DNA from 2 places in the Staphylococcus sp. GW823-FHT05F06 genome. Region 2 is predicted to be linked to the other one. Evidence: predicted binding sites of a transcription regulator. Region 2 holds the regulator's gene; the other holds the start of a gene.
The links. Region 2 encodes Rex, which represses fermentation and respiration genes when NADH is low (regulators of the CRP and FNR family bind a similar motif). Its sites were predicted from a motif close to TTGTGAAATATTTCACAA; they were not measured.

Region 1: the regulator Rex is predicted to act here: its motif matches at 2,394-2,411, upstream of arcA (arginine deiminase).

Annotation. Positions count from the first base shown of each region.
Region 1 is NZ_JBXAHW010000006.1:36,312-41,227, reverse strand. Features, by position in the region: gene argF (ornithine carbamoyltransferase) at 1-972, opposite strand, end outside; gene arcA (arginine deiminase) at 1,077-2,312, opposite strand; gene AC1Q7N_RS05450 (arginine repressor) at 2,651-3,112, opposite strand; gene AC1Q7N_RS05445 (M4 family metallopeptidase) at 3,626-4,916, opposite strand, start outside.
Region 2 is NZ_JBXAHW010000008.1:89,022-93,937, forward strand. Features, by position in the region: gene AC1Q7N_RS06995 (sulfurtransferase TusA family protein) at 354-578, opposite strand; gene AC1Q7N_RS07000 (YeeE/YedE family protein) at 630-1,682, opposite strand; gene AC1Q7N_RS07005 (PH domain-containing protein) at 1,768-2,049, opposite strand; gene AC1Q7N_RS07010 (redox-sensing transcriptional repressor Rex) at 2,188-2,823, opposite strand; gene AC1Q7N_RS07015 (ABC-F family ATP-binding cassette domain-containing protein) at 3,170-4,916, shown strand, end outside.

The DNA.
Region 1 (4,916 bases), on a different contig from region 2:
ATGCATTCGATTTTCAGCTTGATCAAAAACTCTAGAATGCTCACTTCTAAAGATTTCGTCTGTCACTTCCATTTCAGTTAAGCCATATTTTTTAAAAATATCCTGTCCATATTCTGTTTGTGTATCATGAAAAGCTGGTAAACAATGTAAAAATATCGTATCTACTTTACCGGTTAAATTAAGCATTTTTCTATTAACTTGATAGTCTTTCAATAAATGAATACGTGTTTCGAATTCACTTTCTTCACCCATTGATACCCAAACATCAGTATAAATAACATCTGCATCTTTGACGGCAGTATGAATGTTATCAGTTATCTTAACTGAACCTCCATAATTAGACGCTTGATCTTTAGCAATATTAAAATATACATCTCTCGGTGTTAATGATGAGGGTGTACAAATACGTACATTTACACCAAGCATCGCACCCGCCACCATAAGCGAATGTGCAACATTATTACGTCCGTTTCCTACATAAGTTAGGTTGATGCCTTTTAAATATCCAAAATTTTCTTTAATTGTCATATAATCAGCTAACATTTGTGTAGGATGCCAATCATCAGTTAACCCATTCCATACTGGTACTCCAGAGAATTCGGCCAATTGTTCAACAGTTTTTTGGGAAAAACCTCTAAATTCAATTCCATCAAACATTCTGCCTAAAACTTTAGCAGTATCCTCAACAGATTCTTTTTTTCCTAATTGAATATCATTTTTCCCTAAAAATTCAGGGTGTGCACCTAGATCAATAGATGCAACTGTAAATGCGGCACGCGTCCGAGTAGATGTCTTTTCGAAGAGTAAAGCAATATTCTTACCCTCTAAATATCGATGTGGTGTGCCTTGTTGTTTATATTTTTTTAATGTCATAGCAAAATCGATTAGACCTTCAAATTCTTCACCTGTAAGATCATACTCTTTTAGCAATGACTTACCTTTTAAATCAAAGGGTTTCTTGATGTTTTTCATGGGATGCGCCCCTTTCATTTTATAAGTCGCTATCAAATTTAATAGCATAAGTGAATGTATTTCGTGATGTTCAAGCTATATCTATTCAACACCCTATCTTATATCTATAGATCTTCTCTTATTAAAGGTTGACTCATACATCGAGGGCCTCCTCGACCACGTACAAGTTCACTTCCAGTTATTTCAATAACTTTGATACCATGCTCACGTAACAATTGATTAGAAACATAATTACGATCATAAGTTACAACCACACCGGGACGTATGCATAAAGTATTCGAACCATCATTCCATTGTTCACGAGCACCGTCGATGATATCACCATTTCCAGTTGGTATTAATGTAATTTCATCAACATCGAGCACTTCTTCTAATGTTTGTTTAAGATGACTAGAATGTTGGATTTTGATATCTTCAGCTTTATCATCATATTCGATAATAAAGATATTCATGTTTCCTTCTGATTTAAGAATTGCTGAATGTGTAGTGAATTTGTCGTAATCAATCATTGTACAAACAGTATCTAAGTGCATAAATGTTCGACTAGTTGGAATCTCAATCGCCACCACCTTTTTAAAAGTAGATAACGGATCTTTAAAAATACGTCGTGCTAAACGTTCAATTGCTTGTGCAGAAGTACGTTCAGATATCCCTATTGCAAGTACATCTTTAGATAACACCAGTTCGTCTCCACCTTCGATGTTGAACGGACAGTCACGATCCACCCATAAAGGAATATTCTCATCTTTAAATCTAGGATGATGTTTTAAAATATATGAAATGAAAATCGATTCTCTGCGTCTCGCTCTCCAAAACATACGATTTACTGTCATACCTCTACCAATTGAAGCTTGAGGATCACGTGTGAAATATAGATTAGGCATTGGGTCAAGATAAAACGGATATTTATCATCCATGTACTCTACAAGATGTGTCGATTCAAGTTGTATTTCTTCTTTGCGTACGCCAGCCATAATCTTATTAATTAATGCTTGATTTGACAAAGTTGAAAAGAGTTTTTTTATTTCTTTTTCATGACCTAGGATAGTTTTTCTAGATTCTGCTAAAACGTCATCTATAAATTGCTCTCTGACATTTGAATCTTCTATACTTTGTGCTGCTAATTTTTCTAAATAAAGCACTTCTATTCCTTCATCTTGAAGAACTTGAGCAAAATGATCATGCTCTTGTTGAGCTACCTTTAAAAATGGAATATCATCAAACAATAATCCATCTAAGTAATCAGGCACTAAGTTTTCTAATTCCTTCCCTGGTCTTTTAAGTAATACCGTCTTTAATTTGCCGATTTCACTGTTAACTTGAATAGGTCCATTTGTCATACTCATTTCCTCCTTTTCTTCGCTACATTATCAGTATAAAACTGATCAATAACTTAGTTCGTGATGATTATCACATGCTAAATGTAAAAAGTTTCGCAACATTTGGTTATTCAATACATAATTGTGTTTGAATATACATTACTATTGCATACTTTCGTTGAAAAAATGAATATTTGAGTAATATGAACCTTTACATCTTTATGAATAAAAGTTTTTTATTCATAAATTTGAATACTTAGTCAAATAACAACACTCATATTTATTGAATTAAAAAAACACCTGATAAACGATGTATACGCTTACCAGGTTATATTTATAATGGACAACTTTATAAATTTTTATGAATAATTATGATTAAATATTTTGTAATAGACATATTCAGCTATAGACTGGGAATGTGTAAGAATCATAATTGTATCATTACCACTTATCGTTCCTATAATCTCTTTCAGTTGTAACTGATCAATATAATAATTTATGCTTTGTGCAAATCCTGGTGTCGTCTTTATTAGTATATACGATTCTTTAATCATAGTGTTAATAATTTCTGTTTCTATATAATCATTTAGTCTTACTCTTGAGTCTAATTGAGATTGTTGCGTAAGTAATTTGTATTCATATTGATTTGCCTTCACAGGCAGGCGATAAATATGAAGTTCTCTTAAATCTCTCGCAATAGTAGTCATGCTATAACGTACACCAAAGTGATCATCAATGTAATCAATAATATCTGCTTTTTTATAAATGTGATTTTGCTTAACAATCATAGTTACTAAATCTTGTCGTTTACTCTTTTTCATTGAATGATCAACTCCTATAGATAACTAATTTATTTTAATTTATAAATTAAAATTTCTTTTTATTTAATTATACTTTATCATTTTATTGTTGATAATTATAAGAATTTTTATGTCGTTTGTGACAAAGTACGTAAACATACATTCAAATTTAAAATTAATTTGTTTATTTAACTATCATTTTATCTATATTTCCCCTTTTATTCTTATTAGGTTTTTTATACTCATTACTATGCAGTCACACTTACGCTAGACAAACCGTAGTCTTACCTCAAGGTAAAGTAAGCGGCTTTGTATTAGTTTAAAAATTCCTGAAGATTTTAGTTCACTATTATGATGAAATAAAAAACCTGAGACAGTTAAGTTTGTCTCAGGCTGAGTCGAAATTAAGTCAACACTCATTTCGATTAAGGCTTTAAAAATTGTAAATATTTAACATTACTTCTTCTTTGTTAAGGCTCTTAAAAATTCATTTTTAGATACTTGTTAACATATTTTTATTTTAAAACGGTTCGCCTACACGCCAACACTGTCCCATGCTTGACCTACTTGTTGAGCAATACCGTCGCCATATAAATCAAATGCTGCTTGTTGTAATGATGCTTTGGCATCTTGGAAATCAGAATTTGAAGTTAAATAAACAGTTAACGCTCTATAATAAATTTGTTCAGAACGTTGTTTACCAATACTACGAATTGTGTTGTAAGCTGCTTTGTTCGGAATACCTGAATTCGTATGTACGCCTCCGTTATCAGAATTTGTATAAACAAAATCATTCATATGAGATGGTTGTCCAAAACGCTCTGGATTAGACATACTTCTTAAGGCATCTCCGCCTACACCAGGTGTGTAAACATCTTCACCCATTAAGAAATCTTCATCATCAATGAAGTAACCAAATACATCTGAAAAACTTTCATTTAATGCACCTGATTGAGAACGGTAAACAAGATTAGCAGTTTGCTGTGTTACACCATGTGTAATTTCATGTGCAACAACATCATTTGCACCAGACAACGCTGTAAATGTACGTCCATCACCGTCACCGTAAATCATTTTATCACCAATCCAAGCTGCATTGTTTCTGTTATCTTGACCTTGGAAGTTATTTACATGTGCGATTGAAATAATTGGGCTACCTTGATTATCATATGATTCTCGGCCGAAAGTATTTTTATAATAGTCATACGTTTCTTTAGCATAATAATTTGCATCTACACCTGCACGTTGTTCATCATCAACAAAATTTTTATCTTTATCTTGCATTAAGTAAGCTTGACCAGTATTCGCATCGTAATTGTAAGCTGAAAGTGTACCTTGTTGAGTTAAATCTTGTAGTGTATAACCACCGCTGACACTATTAATATTAATTTGTTTCGTGTCACCTAGTACACCTTTACCTGTACCTGTAGTAGCTGCTTCTTTGATCATATTTAATTTATCAACCACTTGACCAGTTTCAGCGTCAATTTTCACATTCCAATGAGAGATTTTTGGTGAAGTTGTAATAATTTCTATGTTATAAACATATTTATTTTTTTCTCCATCAATCTCAACTTTATTGGTTTTGATGACATCACTTTTTAAGTTTTTAGCTTTTTGACGGTCAATTTTTATTGCTTCGAAAGCTTTATCTGTGGCACTTTCTTTACTTATCGCTACCTTATTCGTAGGTTGAACTTTCTTAGCATCAGTATCACCATTGACAAGAACTACCTTACCCTCTTTATTCGTATGAACTTTTACTTCTTTGTCTGGTGCATACGTGTTGCCCACTTTCGGTTGCAATGTGTAATGCGTAAATCCT
Region 2 (4,916 bases):
TGTTACACAGTATGTCACTTTAAGTTACATTGTATATATAAGCGTAGTACAAAAAACATATTACTTTCGTTACACCATGTTAGTAGTGAGTATAATAAAAAGATAATCTTGATTTAGTTATCTCACTACAATAATAAATAAGCCTGGGACAATGATTGTTGTCTCAGGCTATCATAATTATACTAACGAATTTCATTAAATTAAAAACAGTCTTCAAGTTTAACTCTTTCTTTCAACGATATAGCTAATGTCTACTTAATTTAACTTTTTTCTCGTCAATCTAATCTATAATTAAATTTGCTTAATTTTCTATCCTTAAAAAATCTTTTTATCAACTTTATAATTATAAGTTTTTATGCCTTTTGAATAGTAATCGTCCATGATGCATCATCAAGTTGCTCATAGTTTGTAACTGGATATCCATTTTCTGCAGCCCAATTAGGTAATGCTTCGGTAGCCTGGGTGCAATCGAAATCGATTTTCAATTCATCCCCTTGATTTAATTCATTCATTTTCTTTTGTGCTTCTATTAAAGGAAATGGACAAACCATCCCTACTGTTCCTAATTCGTATACCATTGATATACCTCCTCATTCATTTTATCTAATGTCACATTAGAATAACCAATCTTAGCTTTGAGATACTTGTTGTAACTTTTTCATAGGTTTTACAAAAATAAAATAACTCATAAACCAAACACCAATAATCATAGAGGCTAAAGCAATCCATCCTTGCCAACTCATTGTAGCTGTTTCTACTAAACCATTACCGATAGAGCAACCACCTGCAACTGAAGCACCAAATCCCATAAATATGCCACCAAGCGCACTATTGCGAATTGTCTTAATATCTGGCAATCTCCATCTAAACTCTTTAGACCCTTTTGCAGCTATATAAGAACCTATGAATATACCTAGTACCAAAAGCACACCCCAATCAATAAATTTTAAATCTCCTGAAATAAGATAATTTACAAGATTTGCAGAAGGTGTTGTTATACCTAAGCCACCCATTCTCCCAGTAGATTCACTCATAGGCCAAGCAAGTAGAGCAATAAAACCTATTGCAATGCCAGCAACAAATGGATGATATCTTTTTTCAAATAGGTAATGTCTAATACCACTATATTTTTGTTTAAGTTGGGGCACCATTATTTTAGGTTTTCGAATTGTTTTCACAACTAAAAATATTGTAATTACAGTTAATAACATGACGAGAATCCATTGTGGTATACCTGTTGTACTCGTCATACTTGTGCTGACTTGCGTCGGTTTATTTATTTGATTCATTATTGGAAGAAGTACCCCAGTTTTAGTTACGGCTGAAGTCAATGCATAAAATATTAATGCCACCCAACTTCCAATTAACCCTTCACCAGCCCTATACCAAGTTCCTGTCGCGCATCCTCCAGCTAATACTATCCCTATTCCAAAAACGAAGGATCCCAAAATAGTTCCTATAACTGGAAATGTTTCTGTTGGAACCTCTATAATATTTAAGTTCTTTAGAATAAGTAAACCAATACTTTGGACAGTAATAGCAATAAGCAATGCATAAAACATTTTGTTACTCTTTTGAACGTACATATCTCTAAATCCACCAGCTAAACAAAATCTTGTTCTCTGCATTACAAATCCTAGCAATATGCCAACGACTAATCCGCTTATAATTGTCCACACCATTTTATCACCTTTTCCGATATAAATACTAAGGTATTATAGTAGAAAGGACTATATTTTGCAAATTCTTAATTTTATTTCTTATGTTTTAATATAAATATTTTGTGAGTTTGTTTAAGTTACTCTTAGATAAGTTACTAAATTTATACCACTCCTGATCAGAATAATAAATAAACAATTTATTTCCTAATAACCCTTTCGATATTCTATACCGCACAATGCTAGAGAGTTCGAATTGAATATTGAATGGATTATTGTTTTGACTATATGCCTTAAACTCCAACTTATTTTCATGTATTAACAATATACCGGGAACTGTCATTATTCTGGGAATATGTGATTTGAAATTACAATTTATTTCTTGAGTCATTTGTTTCAATCTCCCATTACAATAAATTTCAACTTACAATTTTTGTTAAAAAGTTTCGTATTTATAATCTATTGTAACTGTTTAATTAAAAAAAAGCACTCTCACTTGAGAGTACTATGTTAAAGTGATTTTTATTAATTATTTACTATAATTTTTCATGAAGAACAATAATGATTGTAACTCTATACCAAAATCAATATGATGTACTTGAACATCTTGAGGTGTTTTAATTCGACGTGGCGTAAAGTTTAGTATACCTTTAACACCGGCTTTAACAAGTTCATCAGCTACTTGTTGTGCCACATTATCTGGTGTTGTTAAAATGACTACATCAATAACTTCTGATTCTAATGTCGCTTTGATATCATCGCTATGTTTTACCACAACGTCACCGATATTCTCACCTATAATATCTGGTCTAATATCAAAAGCTTCAGTAATTGTCATCTCATCATGTATTGAAAAGTTATATGTAAGTAATGCACGCCCTAAATTACCGATACCTATAATGGCAATTTTAATTTGATCGCTCTCACTTAATTCTGATTTAAAGAATTCAAGCATACTATCTATATTATATCCATATCCTTTTTTTCCTAATTCACCAAAGTATGAAAAGTCTCTTCTTATTGTAGCTGAATCAATTTGTAGTGCTTCACTTATTGTTTTAGAATTAACACGATCTATACCTTTACCTTTCAAAATACTGACAAATCGGTAATATAAAGGTAGACGTTTTAACGTAGCGCGAGGAATTTTAAAATCATCTGGCATATATCTAACCCCCTTTTTCGCGTATATTATGCATGTATCATTAAAATCAGTAAATGAGTTAAAACATATGTTGAATGTCATCTCATAATACAAATAATTGTATACAACGAATACTTAAACATTATACATTATTAATTTTTAAAAATAAATATCCTAGTTTCATGTGTTCTATGAATACTGTAGAATAGAAGTAATTGAGTTTAACATCATTTCAAGATAACGTACGCAATTTATTTTTCTATTTAAAATTCGATAATATAGAATTAACAAAAATTTAAATATTCAAAAACAAATACTTTATATATAGTTTAAACCTATTTCAAATACATAGAAAGGTGAGAATCGAATGATACTTTTACAACTTAATGACATCTCCAAATCGTTCGATGGTGAAGATATCTTCACAGATGTTAATTTTGAGGTGAAAACTGGCGAAAGAATCGGCGTAGTAGGTCGTAATGGAGCTGGTAAATCGACATTAATGAAAATCATAGCAGGTGTGGAAAATTACGATAGTGGTCAAATATCAAAAATCAAAAATTTAACAATGAGTTATTTAACTCAGCAAATGACTCTCAATTCAGAAGCTACTGTCTTTGAAGAAATGTCTAAGCCTTTTGAACATATAAAGAAAATTGAAAATTTAATTAAGGATGAAACCGATTGGCTTGCACGAAATGGACAAGATTATGAGTCCGATGAATATCAATCACATATTGAAAAATATGAAACTTTAACGAATCGTTATGAGCAATTAGATGGTTATCAATATGAAAGTAAAATTAAAACAGTCCTGCACGGGCTTAACTTTACAGAAAGCGATTTCAACAAGCCTATTAATGATTTTAGTGGTGGTCAAAAAACACGTCTTTCTCTTGCTCAAATGTTACTTAAAGAACCCGATTTACTCCTTCTTGATGAACCAACTAACCATCTAGACATGGAAACAACCAAGTGGTTAGAGGATTACTTAAAGTACTTTAAAGGAGCAATTGTGATTATCAGTCATGATAGATATTTTTTAGATAAAATTGTAACTCAAGTTTATGATGTTGCTCTAGGAAATGTAAAACACTATGTAGGAAACTATGAGCAATTTATAAAGCAACGTAATCAGTATTACGAAAAACGCATGCAAGAATTTGAAAAGCAACAAGAAGAAATCAAGCGTTTAGAAACCTTTGTAGAAAAAAATATTACTCGTGCATCTACAAGCGGCATGGCTAAGAGTAGACGTAAAACATTGGAAAAAATGGAACGTATTGATAAACCTATGATAGATGCTAGAAGTGCAAATATACAATTTGGCTTCGACCGTAATACTGGTAATGATGTGATGCACATTCATGATTTAAAAATTGGTTACGACTCACCTATTACACTACCTATAAACCTCGAAGTCTTTAAAGGGGATCATATAGCTATCATTGGTCCAAATGGTGTTGGTAAAACAACATTGATAAAAACAATTGCTGAAAAACAACATAAACTAGGTGGTCAAATTATCTTTGGTGCTAATTTACAAATTGGTTACTATGATCAAAAACAAGCTGAATTTAAATCAAATAAAACCATTCTCGATTATGTTTGGGATCAATATCCACACATGAATGAAAAAGATGTACGTGCAGTATTAGGGCGTTTCTTGTTCGTTCAAGAAGACGTAAAAAAAATTATCAATGACTTATCCGGCGGTGAAAAGGCACGATTACAATTAGCACTTTTAATGTTACAACGTGATAATGTTCTTATCTTAGATGAACCGACTAACCATTTAGATATTGATTCTAAAGAAATGCTTGAACAAGCATTGAAAGATTTTGAAGGCACAATTATTTTTGTATCACATGATCGTTATTTTATTAACCAACTTGCAAATAAAGTTTTTGATTTAAACATTAATGGTGGCCAAATGTATTTGGGAGATTATCAGTATTATATTGAGAAAACTGAAGAAGCTGCAGCTATCAAAGCACATGAAACAATAACTCAAAATAATTTTGAAAATAAAGAGATAAATCAAGACGCAAATACTTCAACCTATATCAGTCAAAAGCAACAAAAAAGACAACAACGTAAATTAGAAAGACAAA